Regions from separate parts of the Telluria sp. ZB4P36 genome, predicted to be linked through region 1. Evidence: predicted binding sites of a transcription regulator. Region 1 holds the regulator's gene; the other holds the start of a gene.

What was found. The regulator NrdR, encoded in region 1, represses ribonucleotide reductase genes. The targets are predictions, from matches to a motif close to CACNANATNTNGTG.
Region 2: the regulator NrdR is predicted to act here: its motif matches at 8,255-8,268, upstream of AC56LK_RS08045 (ribonucleoside-diphosphate reductase subunit alpha).

What each region holds. Positions count from the first base shown of each region.
Region 1 covers NZ_JCASIE010000015.1:107,934-122,534, reverse strand. The annotation lists gene ribBA (bifunctional 3,4-dihydroxy-2-butanone-4-phosphate synthase/GTP cyclohydrolase II) at 1-1,013, opposite strand, end outside; gene AC56LK_RS18740 (two-component system response regulator) at 1,374-4,049, shown strand; gene AC56LK_RS18735 (M16 family metallopeptidase) at 4,128-7,001, shown strand; gene AC56LK_RS18730 (riboflavin synthase) at 7,046-7,672, opposite strand; gene ribD (bifunctional diaminohydroxyphosphoribosylaminopyrimidine deaminase/5-amino-6-(5-phosphoribosylamino)uracil reductase RibD) at 7,679-8,767, opposite strand; gene AC56LK_RS18720 (GspH/FimT family protein) at 8,833-9,390, opposite strand; gene AC56LK_RS18715 (type IV pilin protein) at 9,387-9,836, opposite strand; gene AC56LK_RS18710 (pilus assembly PilX family protein) at 9,833-10,507, opposite strand; gene AC56LK_RS18705 (PilW family protein) at 10,515-11,447, opposite strand; gene pilV (type IV pilus modification protein PilV) at 11,444-11,950, opposite strand; gene nrdR (transcriptional regulator NrdR) at 12,063-12,521, opposite strand; gene glyA (serine hydroxymethyltransferase) at 12,549-13,796, opposite strand; ZMP/ZTP riboswitch at 13,897-14,013, opposite strand; gene AC56LK_RS18685 (SDR family oxidoreductase) at 14,159-14,601, shown strand, end outside.
Region 2 covers NZ_JCASIE010000004.1:92,248-106,848, forward strand. The annotation lists gene AC56LK_RS08030 (DUF4256 domain-containing protein) at 1-242, opposite strand, end outside; gene AC56LK_RS08035 (DEAD/DEAH box helicase) at 519-3,590, opposite strand; gene AC56LK_RS08040 (ribonucleotide-diphosphate reductase subunit beta) at 3,797-4,906, opposite strand; gene AC56LK_RS08045 (ribonucleoside-diphosphate reductase subunit alpha) at 5,129-8,047, opposite strand; gene AC56LK_RS08050 (sigma-54-dependent transcriptional regulator) at 8,523-9,974, opposite strand; gene AC56LK_RS08055 (sensor histidine kinase) at 10,017-11,666, opposite strand; gene AC56LK_RS08060 (PP0621 family protein) at 11,675-11,926, opposite strand; gene AC56LK_RS08065 (cytochrome C assembly family protein) at 11,923-12,726, opposite strand; gene AC56LK_RS08070 (ABC transporter ATP-binding protein) at 12,776-13,594, opposite strand; gene AC56LK_RS08075 (ABC transporter permease) at 13,596-14,444, opposite strand; gene AC56LK_RS08080 (ABC transporter substrate-binding protein) at 14,455-14,601, opposite strand, start outside.

The sequences.
Region 1 (14,601 bases):
CCGACGCCAAGGTTGCGCAGGATCTGGGCGCCGATGCCGTAGGTGCGCAGGTCCATCGAGGCCGCGCGGGCGCTGCGCGGGCCGCTGTCGCGCGGGGCGAACTGGGCGAACAGCTGGTCGGCGGTCTCGCCGCAGTTCAGCAGCACGATGACGCCGCTCTCGCCCTTCTTGACCGCCTTCATGGCCGAGGCCAGGTCCCAGGAGTGGGTCGAGGCGCAATCGCCCAGCACGTCGAGGATCGAGACCGGCTGGTGCACGCGCACCAAGGCTTCCTTGTCGCGCGACAGCTCGCCGTGCACCAGGGCCAGGTGGGCCGCGCCGCTCGGCTTGTCGCGGAAGGCGACCAGCTTGAAATCGCCGTGGGGCGTGGCCATCGGGCGCTCGGCCACGCGCTCGACCAGGCTTTCGTTCTGGCTGCGGTAATGGATCAGGTCGGCGATGGTGCCGATCTTCAGCTTGTGTTCCTGCGCGAACTCGATCAGGTCCGGCAGGCGCGCCATGGTGCCGTCTTCCTTGATGATCTCGCAGATCACCGAGGCCGGGGTCAGGCCGGCCATCTCGGTCAGGTCGCAGCCGGCTTCGGTATGGCCGGCGCGCATCAGGACGCCGCCCTTCTGGGCGCGCAGCGGGAAGATGTGGCCCGGCTGGACCAGGTCGTCCGGCGTCGTGCCCTTGTTCACGGCCACCTGGATGGTGCGCGCGCGGTCGGCGGCGGAAATGCCGGTGGTCACGCCCTCGGCCGCTTCGATCGACACCGTGAAGTTGGTGCCGAAGGAGGTGCCGTTCTTCGAGGTCATCATCGGCAGCGCCAGCTCGTCGCAGCGTTCTTCGGTCAGGGTCAGGCAGACCAGGCCGCGCGCGTGGCGGATCATGAAGTTGATCGCTTCCGGAGTGACGAAGTCGGCGGCCAGCACCAGGTCGCCCTCGTTCTCGCGATCTTCTTCATCGACCAGAATGACCATGCGCCCTGCGCGCAGTTCGGCAACGATTTCCTCGGTGCTGGAGATAGACATACGGATTTCCTTGAAACGGCGGTGTTTGCGTAATCCGCTATTTTAAAGGATTTACCGTCTTTCAACCGAAGCAAAGCAAGAGCTGCTCCATCACAGCGCTGCGCATTCGCCAACGGTTGTTGCCAATGAGCAACACGCAACAATTCGCGTACATTTGCCCACATGGAATTGTTAAGCTCAGCTTCTTGCACGCAACAAGCTAGCGTGCCCACGCATGACTCGATTATGATGAAGACATCGCGGCCTGGGGTGTCGCCGGGAACTTTCCCACGTGACGCTCGGCCATTTCCTGGAGTTGCCATGACGGTCATTCCGCACGCCTTCAGTCGCTGTCCGCCTTCCCCGGAAAGGCGGCACTGAATGGCCACGATCCTGATCGTCGACGACCGCCCGAGCAACCGCGCCTTCCTGAATGCCCTGCTCGGCTTTACCGGCCACAGCCTGCTGGAGGCCGAAGACGGGGCCCAGGCCCTGACGCTGGCGCGCGTCCGGCGCCCCGACCTGATCATCACCGACATCCTGATGCCTGTCATGGACGGCTACGAGCTGGTCCAGCAGCTGCGTCTCGATGCCGACCTGCGCAGCATCCGCGTGATCTTCTTTTCCGCCGTCTACGCGGAACACGAGACCAAGGCGATGGCGGCGCGCTGCGGCGTCGCTACCGTGCTGCCCAAGCCGGCCGACCCGCAACAGATCCTCGACGCCATCGGCGCCGAACTGGGCGTGCTCGAGGGCGAGCCGCCGCTGCCGGTGCCGCAGCTGGCGCCGGAAAGCGACCGCGCCCTGCCCTTCGACCTCAGCGCGCGCCTGGCCGAACTGGAACGCATGTGCCTGGCCCTGATCGGCGAGCGCCGCGTCGAGACCCTGGCCTCGTCCTTCCTCGATGCCGCACGCCGCGTGCTGCATGCCGACTGTGCCGCGCTATGCCTGCTCGACCGGGTCGAGCGCAGCGTCCGCCACCTCGACACCTGGTCGCTCGCACCGAGCCTGCTCGCAGCCCACGCGCTGGACGAGGGCCAGTTGCCCGGCATGCTGCTGCGCGCCCGCGCGCCGCTGCGCCTGGCGGAAGGCGATCCGATGCTCGGCAGCATGCCGTCCTGTCATCCGGCCATGGGCAGCTTCCTCGGCCTGCAGGTACACGACCTGCAGCATCCGCACGGCTGGCTGTACTGCGCGCGCCGCCTCGGCGCCCCCGCCTTCACCGAAGAAGAAGAACGCTGGGCCACCGCGCTGGCCGCCCAGCTGGCGGTGGCCTATGAAAACCTGAACCTGTACGACGTGGTCCAGCGCCACGCCGCCCAGCTGCAGCTCGAGGCGCTGGCGCGCGCCGACGCCGACAAAGCCCTGCGCGAGAGCCAGCACCGGCTCGAACTGAACCGCCAGGTCTTCGACAGCACCCAGGAAGGCATCATGATGACCGATGCCCATGCCAACATCGTCGCCGTCAACCCGGCCTTCGAGCAGATCACCGGCTACCGCGAGGCGGAAGTGATCGGGAAGAACCCGCGCATCCTGCGCTCGGGCCGGCACGACGAGGCCTTTTACGGGAGCATGTGGCGCTGCCTGGAGAGCGATGGCCAGTGGCGCGGCGAAATCTGGAACCGACGCAAGAACGGTGAAATCTATCCCGAACGCCTCGGCATCAGCGCCGTGCGCGACGAAGCCGGCAACCTGACCGCCTACGTCTCGGTATCGACCGACCTGTCGGCCCTCAAGGCCGCGCACCACCAGCTCGACTTCCTGTCCAACCACGACGCGCTCACGCTGCTGCCGAACCGCTCGCTGTTCAACGACCGCCTGCAGCAGGCGATGGCGTCCGCGCGCCTGGGCGACGGCCAGCTCGCCCTGCTCCTGTTCAATATCGACCGCCTCTCGCGCATCAACGACAGCCTCGGCCACGCGGCCGGCGACGCGGTGCTGTGCGAGGTGGCGCGCCGGGTCGGCGAGATCGCCGGCCCGACCAACACCCTGGCGCGCCTGTCCGGCGACGAATTCGTCCTGCTGCTCACCAATTGCAAGGACACCGACGACATCATCCTGGCCGCGCGCCGCCTGATCGACGCCATCGCCCAGCCCCACCAGGTGGGCGGGCACGACGTGGTGGTCACCGGCAGCGTCGGCATCAGCATCTTCCCGCGCGACGGCAGTGCGCCCGGCGACCTGCTGAAGGCCGCCGACGCCGCGCTGACCGACATGAAGGGCGCGGGACGCAACGGCTTCCGCTTCTTCAAGGGCGAAATGAACGCCCAGGCGCTGCGCTGGCTGGCGCTGGAGACGCGCCTGCGGCGCGCCATCGAACGCGAGGAACTGGCCCTGCACTACCAGCCGCAGGTCTCGCGCATCGACGGCAGCGTGGTCGGCATGGAGGCGCTGCTGCGCTGGCGCAGCGACGAGATCGGCGTGGTACCGCCGGGCGACTTCATCCCGCTGGCCGAGGACACCGGCCTGATCCACCCGATCGGCGAATGGGTGATCCGCCAGGCCTGCTTCCAGAACAAGGCCTGGCAAAACGCCGGCCTGCCGCCGGCGCGGGTTGCCGTCAACGTCTCGGCCAGCCAGTTCAAGGCCGGCTCGGTCAGCGGGATCGTGCGCCAGGCCCTGGACGACAGTGGACTGGCGCCGCGCTACCTGGAGGTGGAGCTGACCGAGAGCGTGATGCTGGGCGACAGCGCCGCGGCCGAGGCGCAGATGGCCGAGCTGCGCGCCATGGGCGTATCGCTGTCGCTGGATGACTTCGGCACCGGCTATGCCTCGCTCGGCTACCTGTCGCGCTTCCCGCTCGACAAGCTCAAGATCGACCAGACCTTTGTCCGCAACATCACCACCGAGCAGCGCAGCGCCGCGATCGCCCAGGCCACCATCGCGCTGGCCCAGGGCTTGTCGCTGTCGGTCGTGGCCGAGGGCGTGGAAACGGTCGGCCAGCGCGACTTCCTGGGACTGATCGGCTGCGACGTGATGCAGGGCTACCTGTACAGCCGCCCGGTGCCGGCCCAGGAAATGGCCCAACTGCTTGCCAAGGGGCGCGTCGCGGTTTGACATAGATACACGACAGCGCAACAGTATCCGGCGCCATGCGCGGTAGAATGCCTGCTCGTCCCTAGAATCGGATCCCAGATGAGCAACAATTTCGTGCGCGGCCTGTGCCTGGCCGCGCTGCTGTGCGCGCAGTCGCTGGCCGGCATCGCCGGCGCTGCAGCCTTGCGCCTGGACGCACCGATTCCCGTGGGCCCGCAGGTCAAGGTGGGCAAGCTCGCCAACGGCCTCACCTATTACATCCAGCGCAATGCCCGTCCCGAGCGCAAGCTCGAACTGCGCCTCGTGGTCAAGGCCGGCTCCATCCTCGAGGACGAGGACCAGCGCGGCCTGGCCCACTTCGTCGAGCACATGGCCTTCAACGGCTCGACCAACTTCCGCAAGCACGAGCTGGTGTCCTACCTGCAGACGATCGGCGTCGGCTACGGAGCCGACCTGAACGCCTATACCTCCTTCGACGAAACCGTCTACATCCTGCCGATCCCGACCGACAAGCAAGAGCACGTGGCCAAGGCCTTCCAGGTACTCGAAGACTGGGCCCACGGCCTGCGCTTCGACCCCGAAGACATCGACAAGGAACGCGGCATCGTGCTCGAAGAGCTGCGCCTCGGCAAAGGCGCCTCGGACCGCATGGGCAAGCAGATCATGCCGGCGATCTTCAACGGCTCGCGCTACGCCGAGCGCCTGCCGATCGGCACCGAGGACGTGCTGCGCAACTTCAAGCCCGAAGCCCTGACCCGGTTTTACCGCGACTGGTACCGCCCCGACCTGATGGCGGTGGTGGTGGTCGGCGACATCGATCCGGCGCGCGCCGAACAGCTGGTCAAGCGACATTTCGCCCAGCTGAAGAACCCGAAGCCGGCGCGTCCCCGCCCCTATGCCGAGATCCCGGCGCGCCAGGCCACCGAGGCACTGGTGGTCACCGACCAGGAAGCGACCGGCAATGCGGTGCTGATCCGCTACCCGGTCCAGCCGGTGGTCGAGGCCGGCACCATCCGCGCCTACCGCGACAACCTGGTGCAGGCCATGTTTTCCGCCATGCTCAACCAGCGACTGGGGGAGCTGTCCCAGCTGCCCGAGCCGCCCTTCATGGGCGCCAGCAGCTCGCTCGGCAAGCTGACCCCGCGCTACCGCTCCTACAACGCCTCGGCGGCGCTGGGGCCGCGCGGCGCCGAGGCGGCGCTCACCGCCCTGGTCGAAGAAAACGAGCGCGCCCGCCGCTACGGCTTCAGCGCCGCGGAACTCGAGCGCGTCAAGAAAAGCCTGATGCGCGATTACGAGCAGGCCTGGAACGAGCGCGCCAAGAGCGACTCGGGCACTTATGCCGCCGAATACATCCGCAACTTCCTGCAGCAGGAAGCGATTCCCGGCATCGACACCGAATACCGCTACGTCAAGGAGCTGGTGCCCGGCATCACGCTCGAGGAACTCAACGCCTATGCGCGCCGCACCATCCCGCTCGAGTCCGGCAAACTGGTGCTGTACACCGGCGTGACCCGGCCCGAGACCCCGCAGGGCGCCCAGCTGCTGGCGGCCGTGGCGGCGGCCCAGCGCGCCGAACTGCGCCCGCACGACGAGAAAGCCGTCGCGGCCCGCCTGATGGAGCGCCCGCCGACACCCGGCACAATCGTCGCCGAGTCGCACGACAAGGCGCTCGGCCTGACCCACCTGGTGCTGTCGAACGGCGTCAAGGTGATCCTGAAACCGACCGACTTCCGCAACGACCAGGTGATGATGAGCGCGGCCCGCTTCGGCGGCCAGAGCCTGTTCAGCGACCAGGACATCCTGAACGCGCGTTTCGCGAATGCGATCGTGGCCAGCATGGGCGTGAAGGACTTCAGCCCGCTCGACATGCGCAAGATCCTGGCCGGCAAGGCGGCGCAGGTGAACGTCGGCCTGGCCAACTACACCGACGTCGTGGTGGGCGCCTCGGGCGCGACCGACATCGAGACCATGCTGCAGCTTACCTGGCTGAAATTCCACGGCGTGCGGCGCGACGAAGACCTGTTCCGCTCCTATGTCGGCAAACAGGCCGAGCAGGCCCGCAACCAGACCGCCCAGCCCGGCGCACGCTTCGGCGACGCGGTGATGGCGGCGCTGTACAACAACCACCCGCGGGCGCCGCGCACGCTCAAGGCCGAAGAGTACGGGCAGATCGACCTCGACCGCAGCATCGACATCTTCCGCCAGCGCTTCTCCAGCGCCCGCGACCTGACTTTCGTCCTGGTCGGCAGTTTCGATACGGCCGCGATCAAGCCGCTGCTGGCGGCCTACCTCGGCAGCCTGCCCACGCCCGAGCTCACCGTTGCCTTCCGCGACGTCGGCCTGCGTCCGGCGACGGGGGTGGTCAAGCGCGAAGTGCGCAGCGGTTCTGAGCCGAAGAGCACGATCTCGCTGACCTTCACCGGCCAGGCCGAGTTCACCGAAGCCGAGCAGCTGCGCCTGTCGGCCCTGCTCGAAGTGGTGAACCTGCGCATCATCGACGTGCTGCGCGAAAAGATGGCGCTGATCTACGGCGGCGGCGCCGCCGGCGTGCTCAGCAAGATCCCCTACGGGAACTATTCGATCGGCGTGACCCTGCCGACCGGGCCGGAACACGTGGACAAGGTGATCGCCGCGACCTTTGCCGAAATCAAGAAGCTGCAGCTCGAGGGACCGGAAGCGGCCGACCTGGAGAAAGTGAAGAGCAACTGGATCCAGAATCACCGCCGCTCGCTGCGCGAGAACGGTTACTGGCTGGGGCATTTGCAGACGGCGCTGAGCGAAGGGACGGATCCCGGGGCCATCCTGCAGGTCGAGAAGCAGGTGCAGGCGCTGTCGGCGGCAGATATCCGCATTGCGGCGCAGCGCTACTTCAACGAGCAGAACTACGTGCAGGTGGTGTTGAATCCGGAGACGCAGGCGGTGCAGACGGTGGCGGCGTCGACCACCAAGGCAACGGTACCTGGCGGCTAAATATCGGGTGGTCGGTTCATTCATTCTGCCGACCACCCAACGAATCAATCCTTTGCCGACAGCATGCGCTCCACGTAACGCGCAATCAGGTCGATCTCCAGGTTCACCTTCGACCCGGCCTTCAGGTGCTTCAGCGTGGTCACCTCGATCGTGTGCGGAATCAGGTTGATCGAGAAGCGGCACAGCTTGCCCCCTTCCCCAGCGATGTCTTCCACGCGGTTCACCGTCAGCGACACGCCGTTGACGACCACCGACCCTTTATAGGCCAGGAACTTCGCCAGTTCCCAGGGGGCGTCGATGACCAGTTCGCGCGATTCGCCGACCGGCTCGAAGCTGTGCACCACACCCAGTCCGTCGACGTGGCCGGATACCAGGTGACCGCCCAGGCGCTCGGCCAGGGTCAATGCCTTTTCCAGGTTGACTTCGCCGCTGGCTTCCAGGCCCACGGTCTTGTTCAGGCTTTCGCGCGAGACGTCCACGGTGAAGGCCTTGTCGGTCTTGGCGACCACGGTCATACAGGCGCCGTTGATGGCGATCGAGTCGCCCAGGGCGACGTCGGCCAGCGCCAGCGGGCCGGCGTCGACTTCCAGGCGCACGCCCGCGAACGAGCCACCCTCCAGGGGGGTGACCGAGGTGATGTTGCCGACGGCGGCGACGATTCCAGTAAACATACGAGCTTATTCCTCAGTGTTGGTGTCAGGTTGGATGAAGCGGGCCAGGATCCGGATGTCGTCGCCGACGCGGGCCAGGTCGTGGAAGCGCAGGCGGCGCTTGTCGGCCAGGCGCGCCAGCGGCGGCAGCTCGAACATGCCCTGCCCCGGCCCGATCAGGTTCGGGGCCAGGTAGACCAGCAGCTCGTCGACGCAGCCTTCGCGCACCAGCGAGGCATTCAGTTTCGACCCGGCTTCCACGTGCACTTCATTGATCGCGCGGCGCCCCAGTTCACGCATCAGGGCCGGCAGGTCGACCTTGCCCCGGGCATTCGGCAGCGCCAGGACTTCATGTCCGGCCGCGCGCAGCGCCGCAGCTTTCTCGGGCAGCTCGACGGCGGCCACGATCCAGCACGGCTCGCCCTGCAGGATGCGCGCCGCAAGCGGTATGTCGAGCCGGCTGTCGACGATCACGCGGCGCGGCTGCATGGGCGTATCGACGCCGCGCACGTTCAGTTGCGGGTCGTCGGCCTTGACCGTGCCGATACCGGTCAGGATCACCTGCGCACGGGCGCGCCAGGCATGGCCGTCGGCGCGCGCCTCGGCCCCGGTGATCCACTGGCTCTCGCCCCCGGTCAGCGCGGTGGCGCCGTCCAGGCTGGCCGCGACCTTCAGGCGCACCCAGGGCAGGCCGCGCCGCATGCGCGAGAAGAAGCCGATGTTGAGTTCATGGGCCTGGTCGGCCAGCACGCCCGAGGTCACGGCGATGCCGGCCGCCTCCAGCTGGGCCAGGCCGCGCCCGGCGACCAGCGGGTTGGGGTCGGTCATGGCCGCCACCACGCGCCTGAGGCCCGCCTGCACCAGCGCGTTCGAGCAGGGTGGCGTGCGCCCGTAATGGCTGCACGGTTCCAGCGTGACGTAGGCGGTGGCGCCGCGGACATCGTTGCCGCGCGCCTGGGCGTCGCGCAACGCCTGGATCTCGGCATGGGCCTGGCCGGCAGGCTGGGTGTGGCCGGCGCCGATGACGACGCCGTCGCGCACGATCACGCAGCCGATCCGGGGATTCGGCGCCGTGATGAACATGCCTTTCGCGGCCCAGGCGAGTGCCAGCGCCATGCCGTCGGTATCGTTGAGGATCTGTGCCGTGTCGTGTGCCAAAATGTTCCGTTCCGCTGTCCAGTTCAGGGCGGCGCTGCGCTGCCCTCGCAGCCCGCGTCGCGCGCCGGATTGCACAGCCGTACGCGCCCGAGCATATTGATTTTAATACGGCGGGTCTGCCCGCCGTGGAACAGCGACAGGGTGCCGAGGCGCGCCGCGGCGCTGCTGGTATCGCTGCAGCTGCGCCCGGCGCCATTGTAGGCGATGTACCGGGGCGGCGCTGAGCTGGTGAAGGAAAAGCCGACCCGCAAGCCTTGCGGCAAGGGCCCGTGGACGGCCAGCACCTCGTCAGGCGCTCCCGGCAGGCGGTCGCCGTCGCGGTCGATGAACACCGTCCAGCCCTGCGCCCAGTCGGCGCCCAGTGGGTCGCGCGGCATCAGCTTGACCTGTTCCTGGCGGGCGATGGCTTGCGCCCGGGCATGCAGGATCGCGTCGCGCAGTTCGCCGGAGGCGGCTTTCAGCTGCTGGGCGCGCACCAGCGCCCCCAAGTCCGGCGCGGCCACCGCAAACAGCAAGGCGGCAACGGCGAGCACCACGGCCAGTTCGGCCAGCGTGGCGCCCTTGGGTGGGCTGGGCCTCATGGCCAACAGCGCGGCGCCGCCCCGCTCGCGCCCTGCGCCCCGCTGCTGGCAAGACGCAGCACGCCGCAGTCGGGATCGCTGAAACCGCTGTCGACGTTCGCGGTTCCCGGCCGGGCGCGCAGTTCGATGCACTGGCTGATGGGCTGCCCCTCGCAGGCCCGTCCGTCGAGCTCGTAGGCGCTGTCGCCCGGCTGCGCACCGATCCACCAGCGGAACTGGCGGCTGTCGGCATCCGTGGACGCCGCGGAGAAGGCGGCATAGGTATGGTGCAGCGCGCGGTACTGTTCCTGCTTCTGCATGGTATCGACCAGCGCCAGCTGCGCCTGGACACGCCGGCTCCTGACCACGTGGCGCGCATAGTTCGGGTAGGCGAAGGCCGTCAGGATCGAGACGATCGCCAGCACGACCAGCAGCTCGACCAGGGTGAACCCGCGGTGTGTCCTCATCTTCTCTCCCGCCAATTGCCGATTTCGCGCCAGCCGACGCGGATGCCGGGTCCGCCCGGGCTGCCCGGCGCCGCCGGCCGACCCGGTGTAGCGGCGGCGGGCAGCTTCAGGTAATAGGCCTGCAGCACCACCTGGGTCGCCGCCGCACTGCCGAAGCCGAGCGCGCTCACCCGGTACAGCAGCGCTCCGGATGCCGACGGCATGCGCTCGATGAGGTAGCGCGGCGCCCGGGCCGCCAGTCCGCCCTCGCCTGCCGGGATCTGGGCGCCCGTGAAGCTGCCGAGGGCGACCGCCGGCCCGTCCTCGTCCGCCAGTGCGGCCAGGATGGTGCCGGCGTCCGGGGCGTGTTCGCACAGGCCCTCATAGGGGGCGCCGCCACGGCAGCCGCCCGCGAAGGCCGCCGCGGTCCCGTTCGCCAAGGCGGCGGCGCGCGCCGACGCGGGGTCGCTCAAGCCTTCGATGTCGTGTTCGGCGTCCGCCAGCGCGGCCATCGCGCCCTGCAAGGCCAGCATCCGGTCGCGCTCGTGCCCGGCGGCACGCGCACCGCTGATCGCCGTGCGCGCCGCGGCAATGCTGGTCATCAGGACCGCCAGCATCAGCAGCAGCGCGGTCAGCAGCGCGACGCCACGCTGCTCCTTGCCATGCCGGGAAGGCCGGGTAGATGCCGTCATCGCGCCCTCAGCGCATGCGCGCCGGCAGCGCGATGGTGGTGCCGAATACCTTGCGGTAACGCGGCGCTGCGCCGGCGGACAGGGCCGCCTCGCGCAGGCGCGTGCCGGCATCGTCCGCGCCGGCCGGCTCGCCGTAGCCGCGCCCGAACAGCGCGTAGACGGTATCGCCCGCCGTCCCCAGCCGGCTGACCGGACCATGCAGCAACAGCGCCACCCGTACGCTCACGATCTTCTTCCAGTGGGTGCGCCGGCGCAGGTCCGCCGCGCGCTCGGCGGCGGTCGCGCCGGCGAGCGCGAGTCCCGCGTCCAGTCCGGCCAGGGCCCTGGCGTTGACGTAGCGCTCCGGCGCCCCGTCGGCATCTGTGTCGAGGCCGTACAGCACCTGGAAGCTGTCGACCGCGCCGACCACCGCATCTGCCGACCAGGCGCCGGCGCCCCGGTATTTGCAGCGCAGCTCGGCATCGCCCTGGGCGTTGCGGGCGACGTAGAAGATGCTCCAGCCTTCCTCGTCGCGGTGCACGCTGAAGCCGGCGCAATCGAGGCTGGTGCCGTCGCCATTCGGCGCCGCTCCCGTGCCCGGGAAACGGACTGCCAGCACGTCGCTGCCGTTCACCACATCGGCGGCAGCGGCGGATGCGTCGTCGATGCCGAAGCCGGTCCGGTGCACGCTGCTGGCGTCGAGCCCGGCCAGGCGCGCCGGCGCACCCAGTTCCGGTCCGGTAGCGGCGCCTTCCCAGTCGGCGGCCGCGGCCTGCCGCACCGCCCTGGCGATCGCTTCCAGGGCATAGCGTCCGGCGTCGTCCATCGCGGCCGTCTCCAGCTGGGCGGCAAAGGCCCGGTTGGCCCAGATGAACAGGCCGGCCGCGCCGAGCAGCACGCCCAGGCCGACCGTCATGGCGACCAGCAGCTCGACCAGCGACATGCCTCGTTGGACCATCATCGGAGCACCGCCACGTAGCCGGGTGCATCGCCCGTTCCCTGCCAGCCCAGCTTGACGACCGGCAGCGCGTCGGCGTTGCCGTCGCAGCTCCAGCGGAAGCGGCGGGTGGCGCTGTCCCAGGGCGAGCCGTCGCGGCACACGGCGATGCGGCCGCGCGGGAACTGGACGTGCAGCGCCTGGCGGATGTCGTGCAGGTCGGACTCGGCCAGCTGGGCCGGCGTGCAGCCGGCGCCGCCGTAGCAGCCCATGCCGGCTGCGGGCGGGCCGCCGGCCGCGTCATAGGCGAAGGCGAGATAGGGATTGGCGCCGTCGGGCAGGCCGGCGACCGCAGGATTGACCTGCATGCGCGCCGCCAGCGACGCCGCCAGCTGCGCCGCTTCGGACATCAGCGCCGATTGCTGGCGCGTGCGTTCGGCTGTCAGCTGGGTTGCCCCGGCGCCGACGATGCCGATGGCCAGCACGAACAGCGCGACCAGCACCTCGGCCAGCGTGAATCCCCCCATTTTTGCCCTCACATGCCCTCCCGGTCGACTGCGAGCTGCGAAGTTATCAGGCGAGCGCCGGCCAGCCGTGAGCTGGCGCAATCGTGTCAGGGGAACTGCTGGGAGTGGACGTTTACTTGCGAGGATGGCCGACTTCGGCCAGCGCTTCCTGGAACTCGGCCAGGTCTTCGAAGTTCTTGTAGACGGAGGCGAAGCGGATGTAGGCGATCTTGTCGAGCCGCTTGAGTTCCTGCATCACCAGCTCGCCGACGTAGCCGGTGTCCACCTCGCGGCGGCCGCTGGTCAGGAGCTTTTCCTCGATGGTGGCGACCGCGGTGTCGATGGCTTCGGCGGCGACCGGGCGCTTGCGCAGCGCCAGCATCAGGCTGCCGCGCAGCTTGTTGGACGAGAACTCGGTGCGGCTGCCGTTCTTCTTGACGATGATCGGCATCGACAGCTCGATGCGCTCGTAGGTGGTGAAGCGCTTGTCGCACTTCGCGCAGCGCCGGCGCCGGCGGATGGCGTCCCCTTCCTCGGACACGCGGGTGTCGAGGACCTGGGTATCTTCATGCTGGCAGAAAGGACATTTCATGGGGCGCCGGGCTGCTGGTGAAAACCCTTACTTCGCGTAGACCGGATACTTGTCGGTCAGCAGCTTCACTTCCGCCTTGACGCGCTCGATGGTCGCGGCGTCGTGCGGGTTGTCCAGCACGTCGGCGATCAGGTGGCCCACCTTGACCGCGTCTTCTTCCTTGAAGCCGCGGGTGGTGAAGGCCGGGCTGCCGAGGCGGATGCCCGAGGTGACGAAAGGCTTCTGCGGGTCGTTCGGGATGCCGTTCTTGTTGCAGGTCATGTGTGCCTGGCCCAGGATTGCTTCCGCTTCCTTGCCGGTCAGGCCTTTCGAACGCAGGTCGACCAGCATCACGTGCGACTCGGTACGGCCCGAAACGATGCGCAGGCCGCGCTCGGTCAGGGTGTTGGCCAGGGCGGCGGCGTTCTTGACCACCTGCTTCTGGTATTCCTTGAACTCGGGCGACAGCGCTTCCTTGAAGGCCACGGCCTTGCCGGCGATGACGTGCATCAGCGGACCGCCCTGGATGCCCGGGAAGATCGCGGAATTGATCTGCTTCTCGTACTCGGCCTTCATCAGGATGATGCCGCCGCGCGGGCCGCGCAGCGACTTGTGCGTGGTCGAGGTGACGAAGTCGGCGTGCGGCACCGGGTTCGGGTATTCGCCGGCGGCGATCAGGCCGGCGTAGTGGGCCATGTCGACCATGAAATAGGCGCCGACTTCCTTGGCGATGCGGGCGAAGCGCTCGAAGTCGATGCGCAGCGCGAAGGCGGAGGCGCCGGCGATGATCATCTTCGGCTTGTGCTCGCGCGCCAGGCGTTCCATGGCCTCGTAGTCGATGTCTTCCTGCTCGGTCAGGCCGTACGAGACGACGTTGAACCATTTGCCCGACATGTTCAGCGCCATGCCGTGGGTCAGGTGGCCGCCTTCGGCCAGCGACATGCCCATGATGGTGTCGCCCGGCTTGAGCATGGCGAAGAACACGCCCTGGTTGGCCTGCGAGCCCGAGTTCGGCTGCACGTTGGCGGCTTCGGCGCCGAACAGTTGCTTCAGGCGGTCGATCGCCAGCTGCTCGGCGACGTCGACGTATTCGCAACCGCCGTAATAGCGCTTGCCCGGATAGCCTTCGGCGTACTTGTTGGTCAGCTGCGAGCCCTGCGCTTCCATCACGGCCGGCGAGGTGTAGTTCTCGGAAGCGATCAGTTCGATGTGGTCTTGCTGGCGAACGTTTTCTTTTTGGATGGCATCCCACAGTTCCGGGTCGATATTGGCGAGCGTATGATCTTTTGCAAACATGTAAAACTCCAATCGAGAGAAATACCAGGCAACGGGCAGCGTTGAATCGGGCGGGACCGGCAGGCGCGCAGGCACCCTCCCGATACGACACGTACCAGTCGGTGGCTGCCCAGGCGAACGGCGGGTGACATCTCACGTTCCCCGGTGGGTGCCCACCTTTTGCCAGTGCCCTACAATGTCTTGGGCGCACGGCGTTTCGCCAGTTACGTGAGACGTAAATGAAATGATTGTATGTGATCCGGGCCCCTTAGGGCAAGGAAACAGCTGTCTTCTTAACAAGCTCGCAGCCTGGCAAACCGGCGCCAGCAGACTTGTGGCCATTTCGGCTACAATTTTCAGATCCACCGCCCTCAGGACTCACCATGATCGTCTTCATCACCGGCGCTTCGGCCGGCTTCGGCGCCGCGATGGCGCGCGTTTTCGTCCGCAACGGCCACCGCGCCATCCTGGCCGCGCGCCGCACCGAGCGCCTCGCCGAACTGGCGCGCGAGCTGGGCGACGCCGCCCTGCCGGTCACGCTGGACGTCACCAGCCGGGCCTCGATCGAGGCTGCCCTGGCCGGCCTGCCGGAAGGCTGGCGCGACATCGACGTGCTCATCAACAATGCCGGCCTGGCGCTGAACACCAAGCCGGCCCACGAAGTGCCGCTGGAAGACTGGGACACCATGATCGCCACCAACTGCCAGGGCCTGGTGACCATGACCCGCGTCTTGCTGCCGGCGATGGTGGCACGCGGCAACGGCCTGGTGATCAACCTGGGTTCGGTGGCGGGCCATTACCCTTACCCGGGCGGCAACGTGTATGG
Region 2 (14,601 bases), on a different contig from region 1:
CGCCCTTGCGGGGTCTCGGGGGAGCAGTCGCAGAAGACCAGGGCGCCGCTCTCTTCGTCGCGGCCAATGACGTCCGGTTCGCCGCCGCTTGCCTCCATCGCTGCTAGCGACATCAATACTGCTAGGTTCGCGTCCAACTTAACCCGAGTTTCTGCCCATGTGAGCCCTTGGTGCCGGTGCATGTTCTTCACAAAGCGGGACTCTAGAGTGGAAAGTAATTCAACCTGGTTTTGAAAAGTCATAATAGGTTCTTTCGTTTGCGAAAAGAATCACTCATCATTACTGATTCGAAACTTGACCACTTTTAGCCAGTTTACAATGCGCCAAGTTGCGGCTACCGCCACGCAGGTAATTGACTTGCGCGTGATTATGTCAAAGTACCAATTCAATGAAGAAATGCCGACCTTTATTCGAATATGAATGCTTCAAGATGTTGCACTTTCATAATTCAGTCGTTTTCGGTAAAGTAATTCGATTAATAAAATTTACCTTGGTTGACATCAATAATGGGCATAAAATTATGGCGACGCAAATATTTTTAACTCAGCATCCAAATCAGCAGCTGCAGCGATCCACCCTTGCACCAACTGATACGCTTGAAGTGATTCCGGTCTGGCTTTAGCACCTAAAGTCATTTGATTCTCGAAGTCCGAAACCGAAAAACTATTTGCTGCCACGATCCATATTTCCTTACGAACACCGATATTCCTCCGACGCATAGCCAAAATATTCCACAATTTTTCTAGCGCCGGCTCAACTGGAGTTACTGAACCATCGAATCTCGCTTTTGCATATAGCCTTATCCTATTGGGCAATTTTTGGACAGAATTTGACGTAGGCCATTCAGTTAAAAGTTGCGCCCAGTTCCCAGCTTTTAGATTCTTATCCCTAGTAACCAACATTTCGAGATTCTTGGTAGCTTGAGAGCCAACTTCTGCAAGTGCACCTGCCGATGATTGTGGCCTCTGAGCCGACGTACCGCATTTCACATGGACATAGATTAATTTCTCGGGCGAAGTCAATATGAAGTCAGCTGGTTCAGTCCCCATATCTGAGCAAAGAATGTAGTCTACTGCGCCAACATACGGGTAAAATGGTCCGAGATCAGCAACTGTCGCACTCGGATTTGAGCAGTTCTTGAGTTTATCAATAAGATAAAATACGGAATCATAAGAAAACTCATCATTGGATGTTTGAATAACGCCGTGTAGATCGCCTTTCTCAGTCAAGTCAGACTTAAGCAACTCTGGAAAAGGGATAATTACCCCAGCAAGTTCAGAATTCGCTACGGAGAAGCCTTTATGGGTTGGAAGATTCATCTCGAAAAACCTCCCACCTGAGTAGGCCACGCCGTTTCGGAATAAGATTTTATGCAAACATTTTGTTAGAAATTTACAAAAATCGTCTTCATCACTTGCCGAGGTGAACTCAACAGAAAATGCACAATTAAGTTCTATATACGGAGCCTCCGCCTTAAGACTAAGAATGATTTTCGAATCCGGAATAGCCGCGTTCAACAAGAAGCCGGAGCGGTATTCATAAAATATAAAATCATTATCCAAACTAAAGCTGTGCCCATTGACAGTTATTTCTACGGGCGCCTGCTCACCAGTCAAATCCAAAATCAGTGAGTCAGCTACCATCGAGATATCGACCGCAATAGGTTTAGCGAATGCTCGCATTACCCTGCTATCGACTTCTGCATTCGACTCGAGACATTTTTCGATTATTTTGAACCACTCATCCAAATCGGCCAAACTGAAATTCCGATCCTTTTGATCGGAAATTCGCCCTGAATCGACCCCGACATAATAACTGCCAGACTTTTCACCTAAATTGTCTAAGGTGTCGCACTTGATCGTAGACATACGATAAGATGAAAATTGCTGTTGCCCGCCCAGATTGTCTAGGTTTTTACCTTTTATATGCATTGATTCTGGACGCTTATAAGCAGAGCTTATCGACCGGGTACTAGCTTCTTTAGGTCTTACAGATGCACCCAGCGTCATTACTTTAAGCAATTGCTCTTGCTTCAACGGCGAATCAATGTGTAATTCAGGATCAAAAGAAAATGAACGGCCACGACTGTCGAACACTGCAACAACAGAGTTTTCTAACTCCCGAAGAAGAGTTAGCTCCAGAGATGGCTCGAAAAATAATTCATTTAATAGAAATCGTGATTTCCGGAATGAAATCGAAAGAACCAAAATTATTTTTGTCGAGGTTGATTTGAATACTTTGCTAAGTTCGCCTTGATTTGCGGAGCGCCAATATAACGTATCCGCTGCTTTTTCAATTACAAACTCAGGCTTGAATTTGAAGAAGCAGACCGACGCTGTTGGAATACTAAGGGCAGTGTCTGGATCAAAATCATTTAAATCAAATTTTTCAACAAATCGGCTTTCGTGATAACTATGTGTTGGAAATGCGTCTAAATAGAGCTCAATGAGCTTTGCGGTATTTAATGACGCTAGAAATTTCTCAACGCCCTTTTGTGACCTTAAAGACAAATCGAACTCTCGGTAGCTCGACCACATAGAAAAATTTGAGTTATTAGAGATTTCTAAAACTAGCGGTGTGAAATCCTGATACTTTCGTACAACTCTACCAACCGTTTGCACGAGTTCTCGACCGCTTCCAACCGGATATGTCAACAGTAGCAACTTAGCCTCAGGAATATCAATCCCCTCATCAAGCTTATGTTGGTGAACCAAGACCTTATACTTATCTTTTGAAACGTTTTTTGGAACTGAAGTTTTTACGTCTTGACGTGGATCATTTACATATCTCTCATGTATAGCAAGAGTTGGAACGTACGCGGAAAACTTGGTGAAATATCGATCAACATCTTCAAATGTCTTACATTTTACAATACACTTCAAATCCGGATTTGATTGTAAGAAATCGAGTATCTTTTGCACGCACTCCTGCTCGTTACCAGACTCCCAATTCGGCTCTGATAGTATCTGATCCTCTAATGCTTGAGCAAACGTATATATATAGCTAGAAGTTGCTGATATATCAAATTGAAAAAGATCATTCCGATAAGGAGTAGCAGTTATGACAACTTTATGCGCTAACGACCCTCTTACGAGGGTGCGCCAAACTGGAGATGGCTCAGAATGTCCTTCATCAATGATGATAAGGTCAATGTTTGCTCTCAGTGCTGCAAGCGCGGCTGCATCAAGGGACATGAGCTTTTGAAAAGTTGTTACATATATTCCGTCAGCAGATGTGGAAGTTACATCAGAATAAACATCTTTTCGGGGAATAGATGTTCCTGATCGGTCTAAGAACGCTCCTGCAATATCGGTTTTTAGTTGATTGCATACTGCTCTTCTATGACAGAGCACCAAAATTTTTTCCTGCTTAACTAGATGAGATAAGACGGCGATAACTCCCGACTTTCCTGCACCTGTTGGCAAGCTTACAAGGCATGACTGAGGAGACAAAGCAGTAATTGGCGTGCGAGAATATAGAATTGCCGACCTAACACTCTCCTGCTGACAAGTGCGTAGATAATTCCATAAAGGAGCATCAAACCCAAGCGACATTCCGTTTTTACCAATTGCAAGTCCGCTGTTACTCATGCCCGCTCCTTGAAAATCTATTTATTGACATACCTTGCTTTAGCTAGAACTTAATCCTTAAGCCTACTCAGTCAGCAGGCCGGCGACCTTCTGCAGAGATCTACATTCAACTTATTGGTCGCCGCTAATATGCTAAGAGCATAAAAAAAGCCTGATGAGGGTCATCAGGCTTTAGTTGCTTTTCGAAAGATAATTATTATTTATAATTAATCCCAGCTCAGCGCACCGCCGGTCTGGTACTCGGTCACGCGGGTCTCGAAGAAGTTACGCTCCTTCTTCAGGTCGATCATCTCGCTCATCCACGGGAACGGGTTCTCTTCGTTCGGGAACAGCGGCTCCAGGCCGATCTGCACGGCGCGGCGGTTGGCGATGAAGCGCAGGTAGCCCTTGAACATCGGGGCGTTCAGGCCCAGCACGCCGCGCGGCATCGTGTCTTCGGCGTAGCGGTACTCGAGTTCGACGGCCTGCAGGAACAGGGCCTTCAGCTCTTCACGGAAGGCCGGGGTCCACAGCTGCGGGTTTTCCATCTTGATCGTGTTGATCAGGTCGATGCCGAAGTTCACGTGCATCGACTCGTCACGCAGGATGTACTGGTACTGCTCGGCGGCGCCGGTCATCTTGTTCTGGCGGCCGAGTGCCAGGATCTGGGTGAAGCCGACGTAGAAGAACAGGCCTTCCATCAGGCAGGCGAAGACGATGATCGACTTCAGCAGCTGCTGGTCGGTCTCCAGGGTGCCGGTCTTGAATTCCGGGTCGGTCAGCACGTTGATGAACGGGATCAGGAACTGGTCCTTGTCGTGGATCGACGCGATCTCGTTGTAGGCGTTGAAGATCTCGCGCTCGTCCAGGCCCAGCGACTCGACGATGTACTGGTAGGCGTGGGTGTGGATCGCTTCTTCGAAGGCCTGGCGCAGCAGGTACTGGCGGCATTCCGGCGCGGTGATGTGGCGGTAGGTGCCCAGCACGATGTTGTTGGCGGCCAGCGAGTCGGCGGTGACGAAGAAGCCGAGGTTGCGCTTGACCAGGCGGCGCTCGTCTTCCGACAGGCCGTTCGGGCTCTTCCACAGCTCGATGTCGCGCTGCATGTTCACTTCCTGCGGCATCCAGTGATTCGCGCAGCCGGCCAGGTACTTGTCCCATGCCCACTTGTACTTGAACGGCACCAGCTGGTTGACGTCGGTCTGGCCGTTGATGATGCGCTTGTCGTCGGCGTTGACGCGCTTGGCGACTTCGGCGGCGGGAGCTGCGGCGTCAAGGCTGGTTTGCGGTGCGCGCGGTGCCGGCGCGGTGGTTTGTTCGTCGTCCCAAGAGAGCATGTCTTCAATCCTTCTGTCGGGACCTCGTCGCGGGAAATGCGCTTGAGGTCACGGGTAATGTTTGATATTCGTCGGTCTTTGGCGACCCGCAAGCGGCAGCAGCATGCTGGCGAACTTGGGTTCCGGCCTTCGCCGGAACGACGGTTTTAAAGTTAACGGTGCAAGCCAGCTTCGCGGCTGGCTTGCTCCTCATTTGCCGATTACTGGCAGCTTATTGGCAGCTTATTGGCAAGCCTCGCACTCGTCGAAGCCGGCGTCGCCCGGACGCAGGTAGCAGGCGGCGCCTTCCACCACGTCTGCTGCTGCCGGAGCTGCTGCCGCTGGAGCCGCTGCCGGAGCAGCGTGGCCGCCCGTCAGGCCGCCCGAGACCGAGACGGCGTTCAGTGCGCCGGTGCGGGTGGTCGACTTCTCCATGTGCGTTGCGGCGATGGTGCGCAGGTAGTAGGTGGTCTTCAGGCCGCGCAGCCAGGCCAGTTTATAGGTCTCGTCCAGCTTCTTGCCCGAGGCGCCGGCCATGTAGATGTTCAGCGACTGGGCCTGGTCGATCCACTTCTGGCGGCGCGAAGCCTGTTCGACCAGCCACTTCGGCTCGACTTCGAAGGCGGTGGCGTAGATGTCGCGCAGGTCTTGCGGCACGCGGTCGATCTTGCTCAGCGAACCGTCGAAGTACTTCAGGTCGGCGATCATCACTTCGTCCCACAGGTCGCGCGCCTTCAGGTCGCGCACCAGGTAGGAGTTGATCTCGGTGAATTCGCCCGACAGGTTCGACTTCACGTACAGGTTCTGGAAGGTCGGCTCGATGCAGGCCGACACGCCGATGATGTTCGAGATGGTCGCGGTCGGGGCGATCGCCACGCAGTTCGAGTTACGCATGCCGAACTGCTTAATACGCTCGCGCACCGGGGTCCAGTCCATGGTCTCGCTGGTGTCCTGCTCCAGGTAGCCGCCGCGCTCTTCCGCCAGCAGCTTGATCGAGTCCTGCGGCAGGATGCCGCGGTCCCACAGCGAACCTTCGTACGACTCGTAGCGGCCGCGCTCTTCGGCCAGCTCGGTCGAGGCCAGGTAGGCGTAGTAGCAGACGGCTTCCATCGAGGTGTCGGCGAACTGCACGGCTTTTTCCGAGGCGAAGGGCACGCGCATCATGTGCAGGCAGTCCTGGTGGCCCATGACGCCCATGCCCACCGGACGGTGGCGCATGTTCGAGTTGCGCGCCTTGTCCACGGCGTAGTAGTTGATGTCGATGACGTTGTCCAGCATGCGCATCGCGGTGCGGATGGTCTTCTGCAGCTTGGCGTGATCCAGGCCGTCGCCCTTCATGTGCTGCGGCAGGTTCACCGAGCCCAGGTTGCAGACGGCGATCTCGTCGGCGCTGGTGTTCAGCGTGATCTCGGTGCACAGGTTCGACGAGTGCACCACGCCCACGTGCTGCTGCGGCGAGCGGATGTTGCATGGATCCTTGAAGGTGATCCACGGGTGGCCGGTCTCGAACAGCATCGACAGCATCTTGCGCCACAGGTCGAGCGCTTCGATCTTCTTGTACACGGTCATTTCGCCGCGGGCGGCCTTGGCTTCGTAGGCGACGTACGCTTCTTCGAAGGCCTTGCCGACCTTGTCGTGCAGGTCCGGGGTTTCGCTCGGCGAGAACAGGCTCCAGTGGCCCTTTTCCATCACGCGCTTCATGAACAGGTCCGGAATCCAGTTCGCGGTATTCATGTCGTGGGTGCGGCGGCGGTCGTCGCCGGTGTTCTTGCGCAGGTCGAGGAATTCCTCGATGTCCATGTGCCAGGTTTCCAGGTAGGCGCAGACCGCGCCCTTGCGCTTGCCGCCCTGGTTCACCGCCACGGCGGTGTCGTTCACCACTTTCAGGAACGGGACCACGCCCTGCGACTTGCCGTTGGTGCCCTTGATGCGCGAACCGAGTGCGCGGACCGGGGTCCAGTCGTTGCCCAGGCCGCCGGCGAACTTCGACAGCAGCGCGTTTTCTTTAATCGCGTCGTAGATGCCTTCCAGGTCGTCGCCGACGGTGGTCAGGTAGCACGAGGACAGCTGCGAGCGGCGGGTACCCGAGTTGAACAGGGTCGGGGTCGAGCTCATGAAGTCGAAGGACGACAGCAGGTTGTAGAACTCGATGGCGCGCGCTTCGCGGTCGGCTTCGCGCAGGGCCAGGCCCATCGCGACGCGCATGTAGAAGGCCTGCGGCATTTCGATGCGGGTTTCGCGCACGTGCAGGAAGTAACGGTCGTACAGGGTCTGCAGGCCGATGTAGCCAAACTGCAGGTCGCGGTCGGCAACGATGGCCTTGGCCAGGCGCTCGAGGTCGTAGGTGCCCAGCGCTTCGTCCAGCAGTTCGTTCTGGATGCCTTTGGCGATGTACTGCGGGAAGTAAGTGACGTACTCGGCGGCGGCGCCGGCTTGCGGCACTTCCTTGCCGAAGACTTCCTTGCGGATCGTGTGCAGCAGGATGCGTGCGGTGACCTGGCTGTAGGCCGGGTCTTTTTCCATCAGGGCGCGGGCGGCCAGGATGGCCGACTTGTGCAGCTCTTCGACCGGCACGCCGTCGTACAGGTTCTTCAGGGTCTCGGCGACGATGGCGTCGGCGTCGACGTGCTTTTCCAGGCCCGAGCAGGCGGCGTTGACGAGGGCGTAGACGTCGTTCACGTCCAGCGCGCGGCGCTGGCCGCCGTCGACCACGTGGATCTGCGGCGCGGCCACGGCGGTGCCGCCGGCGGCTTCCTTGGCGGCCTTGCGCTCTTCCATGCGCTTGGCGCGGTACAGCACGTATTCGCGCGCGACGTCATGCTCGCCCGAGCGCATCAGCGACAGTTCGACCTGGTCCTGCACGTCTTCGATGTGGAAGGTGCCGCCGTTCGGCTGGCGGCGCACCAGGGCGGCCACCACGTTGCCGGTCAGCTGTTCCACCAGCTCGCGGATGCGGGCCGAGGCAGCGCCCTGCCCGCCGGCGACGGCGAGGAAGGCCTTGGTCATGGCGACCGAGATCTTGTGCGGCTCGAAAGCGACTACGGCGCCGTTGCGGCGGATAACCCGGTAGTCACCGCGTGCGACGATCTCTGCGGGCGTGGCCGTGGCCGTAGCGCCTTGGGTGACGTGCGGATTGATCGAAATGTCTTGTGCTGTTTGCATTGAGCCTCCAGTGAGCAGCGGGTACCTGCCGTCGTTTGTCTTGAGCCGGACTTGTCAACCCGACAAAATTTTAAGCAAAGCGATACCCTGCCAGCCAGTAAGCCTGAAGGCAACCAGATTACGCAGGGTAGAAATCGCTGTTGAATCAGTGGCTTGCAGAGCAAGCTTCAAGTCGAACCTAAATCCTCGTTGCTTTCGGTTCACTACCACTACATCTAGTGTTCGATCTTGATATGAGACTAATTGTAGTACCTGACCCAGGTCACGGCAAGTAAAGAACTTCCTAATTTTTTACGTTTTTTTTGGTGCATGGGCTTGACAAGCAAGCGTGGCCGGATCGGCGGGGAGTCTGAAGTGAGTGAGCGCTAACCTTGTCATCCCGCGCTGCGTAAAGCGTAATCAACGCAATGCGCGACGCATCATTCTTGTGCATTTTGCACTGGCGAAAAGACAACATGATGACAGCCCTGCGGCCTCAGGCGCTGTCATCCGGCGCGCAGATCTCCAGCTTCTGCATCTGGTAGCGCAGCTGGCGCACGCTGATGCCGAGCAGGGCCGCGGCCTGGGTGCGGTTGAACTGGGTCTGCTGCAGGGCGCGCCCGATGATGTCGCGCTCGACCTGGCTCAGGTACTCGGGCAGGTTGCCGGGCAGGCCGTTCGGGCCGAGCATGCTGGATGCGGGCACCGTCTCCACCGCAGCAGGCGCAAGTGCGGGCGCAGGCGCGGGTTCCGCTGCCGGCATCGGCGCAGGCGCCGGCTCGCGCGGCGCCGCCTCGCCCGGCCGCGCCGCCTTGAGCGACAAATCTCCCACTTCGATCACGCCGTCGTTCGCAAAGGCCAGCGCCCGCTCCAGCACGTTCTCCAGTTCGCGGATGTTGCCGGGGAAGGAATAGGCGCGCAGCGCCTCGAGCACGCCCGGGCCGAGCGTGGCCTGTCCGGGCCCGGCCAGGCGCGCCAGGATCGCATCCACCAGCGGCGCCAGGTCGTCGATCCGTTCGCGCAGCGGCGGCAGCGACAGCTCGATCACGTTCAGGCGGTAGAACAGGTCTTGCCTGAACCTGCCCTGCTCCACGCATTGCGCCAGGTCCTGGTGGGTGGCGCTGATGATGCGCACGTCGACCGGCTCCTCGGTGGTGGCGCCGATCTTGCGCACGCGCCGCTCCTGGATCGCGCGCAGCAGCTTGACCTGCATCGGCAGCGGCAGGTCGGCCACCTCGTCCAGCATCAGGGTGCCGCCGTCGGCCGCCTGGAAGAAGCCGTCGCGCTCCTCGGCGGCGCCGGTGAAGGCGCCCTTGCGGTAGCCGAAGAACTCGGCCTCCATCAGGGTTTCGGGAATCGCGCCGCAGTTCACCGCCACGAAGGCCTTGCCGGCGCGCGAACTCTGGGCGTGGATCTCGCGCGCGGCGAGTTCCTTGCCGCTGCCCGACTCGCCGGTGATCGAGATCGGCGCGTTCGAGCGCGCCAGCCGGCCGATCTGGGCGCGCAGCGACTGCATCGCCGGGGAGTTGCCGATCATGCGCGACGGCGGCGCCGCGCCATCGGCTTGCGCCGCCGGCGCATCAAGCAGCTTCAGGGCCGAACGCACCATCACGCGCAGCGCATCCAGCGCCACCGGCTTGGAGATGTAGTCGAAGGCGCCGGCCTTGAGCGCCACCACCGCGTTCTCGGCGCTGCCGTAGGCGGTGATGACGGCGATCGGCGTGCCCTTGTGCGATGCGGCGACCTCGCGCACCAGTTCCAGGCCCAGGCCGTCCGGCAGGCGCATGTCGGTCAGGATCAGCGCGTAGTCGTGCTCCTCGAGCAGGCCGCGCGCCTGGCGCAGCGTGGCGGCGCTGTCAACGTCCAGGCCCATCTTGAGCAGGGTGATCTCGAGCAGTTCGCGCAGGTCGGCTTCGTCGTCGACCACGAGGATGCGGGGTGCGGTCATGGGTTTCTCTGTATTTTTCTCTCTATATAGGCAGACGGCCTGCTAGGCCGGCTGCGAAAAGCTGATCACGAAGCGCCCGCTGGCGCGGCGCGGCCCCATCGCCGTGGCGTCGAAGCGGTATTCGTAATCGAGCTTGGCCTCGTTGTTCAGGCACAGCTCGCGCGCCAGGTACAGGCCCAGGCCGGTGCCCTTGCTCGAGGTCGTGTAGAAGGGCTCGAACAGGTGGGCGCGCACTTCCGGCGTGATGCCCGGGCCGTCGTCCTGCACGTGCAGCTCGATGCGGCCGGCGGCGTCGCGCGCCGGGAAGATGCGGATGCTGGCGGCTTCCTTGCTGGCATAGCGCACCGCATTGTTGAGCAGGTTGAGCAGCACTTCGTGCAGGTGCAGCGGATCGAAACGCACCGTATTCTCCCCGGCGTCGCCTATATAAACTATATCATCCGCCAGCCCATGGGTTTCGCAGAATTCGGCCTTCAGCTCGGCCAGGAAGGCCGCCACCCGCAGCGGCTCGCCGTTGGGCTGCACCTTGCGCGACAGCTGCAGGATGTCCTCGACCATGCGGTTCACCCGCGTCACGTTGTCGCCCACGATCTTCAGCAGCCGCAGCTCGGCCGGGCCATGCAGGTCTTCGGCCAGCAGCGCGGTGGCGTGGCCGATCGCCGACAGCGGGTTGCGCACCTCGTGCGCGATGCTGGCGGTAAGGCGGCCCATCGAGGCCAGCTTGAGTTGCTGCGCCTGGTTTTCGATGGCGCTGACGTCCTGCATGAACACCACGCTGCGCCCCTGCGCCACCCCGGCCGTGTCCACCCGCGCGAAGCGCAGCTTGAGGTGCACCGGCTGGTCGCGCCGTCCGCGCAGCGGGCCGGCGTCTTCCCGGTAGGGCTTGACCGTGACGAAGGAGGCGCCGTCGACCGGCGCGCGCAGCCAGGCGCCGAAGGCCTGCGCCAGCGGCTCCAGGCCCGGCGCCTCGCCGAGCACGAAGCCGGCCGCCTCGCCCTCCAGACCCAGCATGCGCCGCGCCGCCGGATTGCCGGTGAAGACCGTGCTGTCGTCGCCCACCACCAGGATGCCGTCGCCGACGTCGGCGATCACGATCTGGTTGATGGTCTGCTGGATGCGCAGGTCGAGGCCGCGCTGGGCGGCCAGGTCTTCCTGCTTGATCAGGCGCGCCGCCAGGCGGTTCACCAGCAAGGTGCCGGCGAAGAAGGCGGCGCCGTACATGCCGGCCTGAATCAGCGAGGGCTGGCGCTCCTGCATGAAGACCTGCCAGGTGCTTTCGGCCAGCACGAACAGGGTGGCGATCGCGCTCGAGAACAGGGCCAGCGTGAGCGGCGCCAGGATGGCGGCGCCGCCCAGCGGGAACAGGTAGAGGATCGCCAGGCCGCTGCGCATGCCGCCGGCTTCCAGGTAGAGCAGCGAGATCGCGGCCAGGTCGGCGGCGATCTGGCCGCCCAGCTGCCAGGCGAAGCGGCGCTGCCACCAGGTGGCGAGCGCGCCGAACACCAGCGCCGCCGCCAGGTAGGACAGGCAGGTGACGGTGCCGGCCGCATCCAGGCGCAGGCCGCCGCCGATGTCCAGGCCCAGGTAGAGCAGCAGCACCAGGGCGATGACGATGCGGGTGACGGTGAAGGTCTGGAGCGAGCGCCACAGGGTCGTGCGCGCTTCGCGGGACAGCACCTGCAGCGGCGACATCGGCCGGCTTACTGCGGCGGCAGGCGCACGTGGCCCGGCGAGCAGTAGTCGTGGCCGTCGGCGTGGACCGCTTCGGAGGCCGGGAAGTGGATGCCGCAGTGCGCGCACTGGGTCATGGTTTCGATCTCGGCCACCGGCTGCTGGCGCGGCGGCTCGCGCTGCAGGGGCGGCTGCTGACGCGCCGACAAAGCCTTGAGCTTGGCGCGGATCGCGAAGCCGACCAGGCCGATCAGCAGGATCCAGAACAGGATGCGGCTCATGCCAGCCCCCGGTGCAGGACGACTTCGAGCACGAAGCGGCTGCCGACATAGGCCAGCGCCAGCGTGGCGAAGCCGGCCAGCGTGAAGCGCAACGCGGTCTTGCCGCGCCAGCCCTGCCAGCGGCGGCCCGCCAGCAGCGCCGCGAACAGCAGCCAGGACAGCAGCGCGAACACGCTCTTGTGGTCGAGGCGCAGGGCGCTGCCGAACAGCTGTTCGGAGAACACGACGCCCGACAAGACGGTGAGGCTGAGCAGGATGAAGCCAATCCAGATCACGCGGAACAGCAGCTTTTCCATGGTCAGCAGGGCCGGCAGCTGGTCCAGCGCGCTGCCGAACCAGCCGCCGCCGGCCGTGCGCGTGTGCAGCCGCGCTTCCTGCAGGGCCATCAGCACCGCGTGGAAGGCGGCGATGGTGAGCGTGCTGTAGGCCAGCACCGCGACCGCGACGTGCCAGCCGAAGGCCGGCGACTGGCCCTGCAGTTCGAGCAGGCTGCCGGGGAAGACCAGCGGCAGCAGCGTCGCCACGAAGGCGAAGGGCATCACCAGCCGGCGCATGCCGTCGAGGGCGAAATTGCGGTTTTCCAGCCAGTAGGCGGCCACCGAGACCCACAGGGCGCTGGACAGCATGATGGCGAAGCCGACCCGCAGGCGGCCCGGTTCGGCCACGTCGAGTCCGAGCGCGGCGCCATGCACCGCCCAGGCCAGGGCGGTGACGCCTGAAATGACGGCGCCCCGGCGCGACGGCAGCAGGGCGCACACCGCGTACAACAGGGCCGCGGCGAGGAAGAGGGAGTTCTGCATACTAAGAGTCTACACCATCGGGAAATGCTGGGGCAGGCCCTCCTCTGCCCTAGTCCACCGCCGCCAGCCGCAACTCGTCGGTATGATGCCTCCGCTGCTCCTCCATCACCAGCACCCCCAGCTCCCGCTTGAGCGCATTGAATTCCGGCGCCGCCGGGTCGCGCATGCGCGGGATGTCCACCAGCAGGTCGCGCTTGACCGTGCCCGGCCGGTAGGTCATCACGACGATGCGGTCCGCCAGGTAGACCGCTTCCTCGATGCTGTGGGTGACGAACAGGATGGTCTTCTTCAGCTCCGACCAGATGCGCAGCAGCTCGTCCTGCAGGTTGCGCCGGGTGAGCGCATCCAGCGCGCCGAAGGGCTCGTCCATCAGCATGATCGGCGAGTCCAGCGCCAGCACGCGCGCGATCGCCACCCGCTGGCGCATGCCGCCCGACAGGTCCTTGGGAAACCGCTGGCGGAAGTCGCCCAGCGACAGCATGAACAGCAGCTCGCCCACCCGGCTGCGGATCGCGCTCTTGCTCATGCCCTTAAGGTGCAGGCCGAAGGCGATGTTGTCCTCGACCGTCATCCAGGGGAACAAGGCATACTCCTGGAACACCATGCCGCGGTCCGGTCCCGGCGCCGCCACCTGCCTGCCCTCGACCGTGACGGTTCCGCTGCTGGGCAGCGAAAAGCCCGCCACGGCATTGAGCAGCGTGGACTTGCCGCAGCCGGAAGGCCCGAGCAGGCAGGTGAACTGCCCGCGCGGGATCTCCAGGTGGATGTCCTGCAGCGCGGTGACGGTCCGGCCGCCGGTTTCGAAGCGCTTGTTGACGCCGTCGATGCGGATATGCGGCTCCAGCGGCGCTGCGTGCGGTGCATTCATGTCAGTGCTCCAGGCCGCGGTGCCAGCGCAGCAGATAGTTGTTGAGGCGGTTCATGGCGATGTCGATCGCCAGGCCGAGCATGCCGATGCTGATCATCCCGGCAATGATCTTGTCGGACCAGAAGTACTCGCGCGCTTCCAGGATGCGGAAACCCAGCCCGTTGTTCACCGCGATCATCTCCGACACGATCACCACGATGAAGGCGGTGCCGATCCCGATCCGCACGCCCGACAGGATGTAGGGCACGGAAGCCGGCAGGATCACGCGCAGGAACAGGGTGAGGCCGCCGGCGCCCAGGTTGCGCGCCGCGCGCAGGTAGATGCCGTCCACGTGGCGCACCCCGGCGATGGTGTTCATCAGCACCGGGAAGAAGGCGCCCAGCGCGATCAGGAAGACGGCCGGCGGGTTGCCGAGCCCGAACCACAGGATGGCCAGCGGGATGTAGGCGATCGGCGGGATCGGCCGCAGGATCTGCACCAGCGGGTTCATCCAGGCATACACGATGCGGCTCGCCCCCATCGCCAGCCCGAGCGGCAGGGCCAGCCCGGCGCCGATGGCGAAACCCACCGCCACCCGGACCATGCTGGTGCAGACGTCCACCGGCAGCTCGCCGGACAGGGCCCAGGACCACCAGCCGCCCTCGGTATAGTCTTCGAAGGGCACCAGCGGCAGCAGGTAGGCCACCCACTTGCGCCCGACGTCGAGCGGCGCCGGCAGCACCTGCGGGTTGACCCAGCCGTTCATGGCGACCCATTGCCACAGCAGGATGGCTGCCACCGGCACCACCGCGCCGATCGCGATCTCGCGCCAGCGTCGGCGCGACTGCCTGCGACTGTTCTGCGTGCTCATGTCCGCGCCCTCACTTCACGTCCAGGCTCTTCTTGGCCGCCGCCAGCAGGTCGGTGCGCACCCAGTCCCTGGCCAGCGGCGGCCTGGCCATGCGCCCTACCCCGGTTTTCACCATGGTGTCGGTGGTGACCTGGATGTGCTCGGGCGTGATGTCGTA